Regions from separate parts of the Colwellia sp. E150_009 genome, predicted to be linked through region 1. Evidence: predicted binding sites of a transcription regulator. Region 1 holds the regulator's gene; the other holds the start of a gene.
The links. Region 1 encodes LexA, which represses DNA repair genes until DNA is damaged. Its sites were predicted from a motif close to TACTGTATNNNNATACAGTA; they were not measured.
Positions count from the first base shown of each region.

Region 2: a site for LexA is predicted at 2,069-2,088, ahead of ACE1OF_RS18500 (DNA recombination protein RmuC). Genes of this name have one in related genera too.

Region 1 is NZ_JBHFOM010000026.1:38,357-41,573, reverse strand. It holds gene coxB (cytochrome c oxidase subunit II) at 1-534, opposite strand, end outside; gene lexA (transcriptional repressor LexA) at 1,356-1,982, opposite strand; gene ACE1OF_RS12370 (hypothetical protein) at 2,196-2,558, shown strand; gene ACE1OF_RS12365 (hypothetical protein) at 2,738-3,067, shown strand.
Region 2 is NZ_JBHFOM010000061.1:16,067-19,283, forward strand. It holds gene ACE1OF_RS18495 (sodium-dependent transporter) at 1-723, shown strand, start outside; gene ACE1OF_RS18500 (DNA recombination protein RmuC) at 740-2,053, opposite strand; gene ybeD (DUF493 family protein YbeD) at 2,280-2,543, shown strand; gene lipB (lipoyl(octanoyl) transferase LipB) at 2,642-3,217, shown strand, end outside.

The sequences.
Region 1 (3,217 bases):
AACTTCTAACAGGTAATCTTTCCCTTTAAGTACACCGTTACCATCAAAACTACCATTATGATTTTCATATTGTTCCCGAGGAGTTGATAGCACTGAATAGTACTCTATATTTTGATCAAAATATTTGTAATGCCATTTCCACTGTGAACCAGTAATTTGAATAGTAACATCGGAATTATCATTATTTTCCATGTCGATTAATGTGCTAGTTGCCGGAACAGCCATAGCGATGAGTATAATGACAGGAATTGCAGTCCAGAGTATTTCTACTGTTGTGCTTTCATGAAAATCAGCCGCTTTTGCACCTTTTGATTTGCGATGAAAGAACATTGACCAAAACATAGCACCAAATACGACAATACCAATGGCGGTACAAATGTACAGGGCTAGCATATGTAAACCGTATACTTCCCTACTAACCGCAGTTACTCCTTTGGTCAGATTTATCTGTGCCTCCGACCAAGCTGAACAAGAAAAAAAGCTTGTAAAAAAAAGCCCGATTCCCATCCACCAACATTGATTACTTTTACTCACTCAACCTCTCCTCTATCAATACCTATTCATTGAAAATAGCTTGGTTAGCATTTTCTTTAAAACAGGGTATAGAAAACAGAAAGCAGCAATGTACATCACAACTCATTGAACTGATTATCTGTTAATTTAGTTATTATTATTTTCTAATTAAGCGCTTATTAATTAGTAAAGCACATCATTTAAATTTTATTAAATTAACCGACGTAAATAGCCAACTCATCTATGGTGAATAGTTAAACATTCGGTATAGGCATAGAATCAACGTATTGACGTCTTTTTATACAGTTTTGCTAGTTATTTTTTGTTCAACCTCCCCTTAAGAATCGCTCAAAACTTGATCTAGGTCAAACAATTATTATGATAAAAGTCAAAAGGATGCCAGTTTTTCAACTAGAGTATTAACTCAAAAACAAGCCTACCTCTTGACAGATATAGGCTAGGGATATTCTACCTATAAATAAAATAAAAAAATGAATAAGAGGTACAACAACTAACTGGGATTATTAGGAGTTTAGTAGAAGAAAATTGAGAAAGAGCGCATAAAAAGAGATAAACCGAGAATACAAAAACGCATTATCGCTAAAAAATTTAGCGATAATTCATATAATCAATATATAGATTAAGCAGATGAATAATATCAGTTTCATTAATTAGGTGATCTACTTTATACGCAGAAAAAACAGCCAAATACAAGGCATTTATTTTAATAACTAGTTGTTCTAATTATTAAATATTAATAACGTCGTAGTTGGTTGTTTTAACCAGTAGAAATGATCACATAGTTAGTGAGATTGGTATAAAATCAGTTTTAGTGAAAAATACTACATCCAATTTCCATTACGAATAACACCAACAGCTAGCCCTTCAATATTAAATTCTTGACAGGTAAGATCTACTTTTATTGGTTCAAAACTTTCATTTTCAGCATGTAAATAAACAATATTACCATCACGTTTAAAACGCTTAACAGTGACATCATTCTCAACTCTTGCAACAATGACTTGACCATTTTGTACATCAGTCGTTTGATGCACCGCCAATAAATCGCCATCTAAAATGCCAATATCTTTCATGCTTTCACCATTTACCCGAAGTAAATAATCGGCGGCAGGATGAAACAAGTTCCCACTCATTTGGTAATGATCTTCAACATGCTCTTGAGCTAATATAGGTTCACCTGCTGCAACTCTACCAATAAGTGGTAGTCCTGCTTCTTCAATAAATTGCTCGGCTAACCGTATACCGCGGGAAGTCCCAGGTATCATTTCAATATACCCTTTTTTTGCTAAGGCTTTTAAGTGTTCTTCTGCAGCATTCGCTGATTTAAAGCCAAAAAAGTCTGCAATTTCAGCCCGCGTTGGGGGCATACCTGTTTCTTGAATATTTTCTTTAATAAGATCAAAAATTTGTTGTTGGCGGCTCGTTAAAGGCTTTAATTCATTTATCATTGACATACGCTTTTCCTTTCTAGGCAAAGTCCTGTATTTATTTACAACTGTCAGTATATACAGCAACAAAATAAATGCAAGGCTTTAGTCATATACCCACACCACCTCATCAAGGTCTAAATTTAATAGAAATGACTAAAAAATATCTTTTATATCTTTGTTGTCTTATTCGTTATATCGTTAAGCATTACTAACATATAACGAGGAATAAATATGAATAAGAAACTTTCATTTATGGCTTTATCACTTACAGCATTATTAAGTTTAGGTGCTTGTAGTGATGATAAGCCCAAAACAACTGGTGAAAAAGTTGACGAGGCTATTTCAAAAACTAAAGATGTTGCTAAAGACCTTGGCGAAAAAGCCAAAGATGCGGGTGAACAGGCTAAAGAGGCTGCTATTGATGCTACCGAAAAAGCTAAAGAAATAGCAAGCGATGCGGGTGATAAGGTTAAAGAAGCAGCCAAAGGTGCTACCGAAAAAGCAAAACAGATGGCAACTGACGCTGGAGATGCAATTGAAGATGCCTGTGAAAAGGCTAAAGAAAAACTAGATGTAAAAGATACTGATTGCTAATTTTTAAAGTATAGATTATACCTACCGTAAGTAATAAAATTCCATCACTACAACACTATCTACTATAATAACCAATAGTAAGTAGTGTAGTGAAGGTGTTCAGAAAAACGGGGTTATTTCAGTAAAAACTCAGCAAATCTTAAGATAAGTTTGCTATGTTATTTACTTAATATATCAAAATGGAGAAGGTTGATCTTTCAACGCTAATTAATTCAACCATCGCCCTTGAAAATAAAGTGAACAGAGAAATAATTGTTCGTGTAAATGAACAATGCCCCGCAATTCATACTAATGAATTTGCATTAACAACCATACTGAAATATTTAATCAATAATGCTATTTTCTATAGCCCTAATTCAACCCCCATTATTATTTCTTCTGAACCTGAGTTAGCGCCTCTGCACATTAAAATAAGTATTGCTAACATCAGTAATATTGATTACTCAAAAGAAGATTTAAGTCTTTTTTTTGAGCCTTTAAAAACACTCCAACCTTACTCATCACACTAAACCCCAATAAAGCAAACAATTAAATCACATTCAGTTTAATTTCGACTGATAATCAGTTTTTCCTAAGCTTAACTTAAGCTTTCTTCTTTACTATATCTTCGTAGTCGTTATTCCACGTCTTGATGATCAGGGCTAATTGCAAGCTTACTA
Region 2 (3,217 bases), on a different contig from region 1:
CCTGACTTTTCACAAGTAACCAACCCTAAATTAATCATTTCTGCCATGGGGCAAGCTTTCTTCTCACTTTCAATTGGCGTTGGTGGTATGATGGTTTATGGCTCTTATATGAAAAAAGATCAGGATATTGGCAAACTAGTTATCTCTATAGCCGCACTTGATACAATCATTGCATTCTTAGCCGGGTTGCTCATTATTCCTGCTTTGTTTGTTGCACAACATGCTGGTCAAGAAGTTTTTGCTAACGGCCACCTTATTGGTGAAGGCCAACTAATTTTTCAAATTTTACCAACGCTATTTAGCTCTATGGGCTCTGTTGGGTTAATTGTTGCATTTGTGTTTTTTACTTTATTGTCTATTGCCGCACTTACCTCAACTATTTCAACGACAGAAGTACCTGTAGCCTATTTAGTTGAAGATAAAAAAATTAATCGTAATCGCGCTACATGGTTGGTATCAGGTATCGTTTTACTAGCAAACATAATGCTTATTACCTTTTTTGATGTTTTATTTGGCTTAGTTGTTCAATTATTAACAACAATATTACAACCACTAATGTCATTATTTTATTTCATTGTTATCGGTTGGGTTTGGCAACGAGGTAACAGGCTTACAAATGTAGCTACTTTACAAAACAATGCAAAGTTAAGATTTTTCGGATTTTACTTACGCTTTATATGTCCTATTTTACTACTGATAGTATTTATTAATGTTGCTTTTTAAAGAAAAAGTAAACGGCTTACTCTATTTTGTATAAGTCTTTTTCTTCTTCAATAAGTTCGACTTTTTCAATTTTTTCAAAGCGGTTGGAAATTTTATCTGCTGATGTATGAATTTGTTTAACATCAACAGCAGCCTGATCAATATGTTTTGCCAAATTGGCAAATCGACTTTTAAAACGGTCAAAATCTTGTCCCAACTCAGAAAGATGCGCTTGAATAATATGTATTTGTTTTCGTGTCGCTTCATCTTTTAAGACAGATCTTGCTGTTGTAAGAATGGCCATAAGAGTTGTGGGAGAAACTAGCCAAACTCGCTTTTTATTCGCATAATCAACTAAATCGCTTTGATGTCCATGAATTTCGGCAAAAACAGCCTCTGCTGGAATAAACATTATCGCCCCATCAGCAGTTTCATTATCAATTAAATATTTTCCACTAATATCATTAATGTGTTTTTTAATGTCAATTTTAAATTGTCGCTGTGCTGCTTTTCTATCTGATTCAGCTAACTCAAAATCCATCATTTTACGGTAACTTTCTAAAGGAAATTTTGCATCAACAACTACATTGCCTGTTGGATCAGGTAAAAACAGCACACAATCGGCAATTTTTCCATTTGATAAAGTATGTTGTAGTTTAAAACTTTGTTCTGGTAAAACATTACGAATCAAGCCGCTCAGTTGAACCTCACCAAAAGCACCACGAGAGCGCTTATCATTTAATACTTCTTGTAGGCTTACCACATTAGTTGATAATTCTGTAATCTTCTTCTGCGCATCATCAATCAGCGCCAAACGCTGTAAAATATCGCTAAACGTTTTAGTTGTTTTTTCAAAGCCTTCGCTTAGACGTTTTTCAACCTGACCACTTATATCCTGCAAGCGTTTATCGGTTGCATTGGTTAATATATCAATACGTTTTGCCATTTGTTCACTACCTTGTATCAATGACTTACTTAGCTCTTCACGATTTGCTTGTGTCGTTGTATTTAAATGCGTAATTAACTGCTCAAGTGTTTGATTTTGGTTTTGGCCTAATGTTTGATTAATTTGTTCCTTTTGACTGCTCAATTCTCTTAATAATTTTAGTCGAAGGTCAGCCATTTGTTGTTCAAACGCATTTGTTAATTGTAATTGTTGCTTATCAAAAAGTTGAAGCAAAATATTGTTTTGCGAAGACGAACTTTGTTCAACCATAGTGGTTAACAAACTAACTTTCTTATTTTGCTTTACGTTTTGCCTATAAACGCATAACAGAGCCAACAAAAGTACAACAACAGTTAAACAGATAATAAAAGCAATAAATTCAGATTGTTGAATAAAAACTGACATGTAAAAAAACCTAAATACTGTAAATATAAACAGTTATTTAATCATAACTTACACTTTGCTACTAGTTATTTAAGTCGATTTTTGTATTGGGTTAATAGCCTTTTTACCAAAATTAGTGATAAAATAATCGTATTATATATTTCAAAGTATAGTAATTGTAGGGATTCAATCCATACGGTTACTATTTGTTGATCGCGCGAATACGCATACATTGGTAGAGAAAAACATGAAAACCCATTTCGATGAATTATTAGATTTTCCAACAGTACTCAACTTTAAAGTGATGGGTATAGCTTGTGATGAATTGCCTGACTTGATCATTGCAGAATTACAAAAACACACACCCGATGATTATACTACTAAGATAACACCTAGTTCTAAAGGTAATTATCACTCAGTTTCGATACCTGTTACCGTTACCAGCAAAGTGCATATAGAAATGATTTATAAAACGCTAAATTCAATAGAGCAAGTACGTTACGTTTTATAATTTACCTTATATAATTTTCACCATCAGTGAGATTTATCGTGTCTGACTCCGTCATAACCCAGAACAAACATAATTTAATCATTCGTCAATTAGATACCATGGATTACAGTAAAGTTTGGCATGCCATGCAAAACTTTACTGATGAACGTGATGAGAAAACTGAAGACGAACTATGGCTAGTTCAGCATCCACCCGTATTTACGCAAGGACAAGCAGGTAAAGAAGAGCACTTATTAATGCCTGGCGATATAGAAGTAGTTAAAGTTGACCGTGGTGGTCAAGTAACCTATCACGGTCCAGGGCAGCAAGTCATTTATTTTATGATTAATTTGCGTCGACGAAAAATGGGCGTAAGACAATTGGTCACGTTAATTGAGAATGCTATTGTGTACTCACTCAATGATTTTGGAATAAAAGCCTATCCTAAACCTGATGCCCCTGGCGTTTATGTTGATGATAAAAAAATAGCTTCATTAGGCTTAAGAGTTCGAAAAGGATGTTCTTTTCATGGTTTAGCACTCAACGTAAATATGGACTTGTCACCTTTTTTACGCATAAACCCTTGTGGTTATGCGGGGCTTGAAATGATACAAACGTGCGATATAAATGGCCCACAAAATATAACTGATGCATGTAATGCATTAGTCAAACATTTAGTTACTCTGTTATCAACA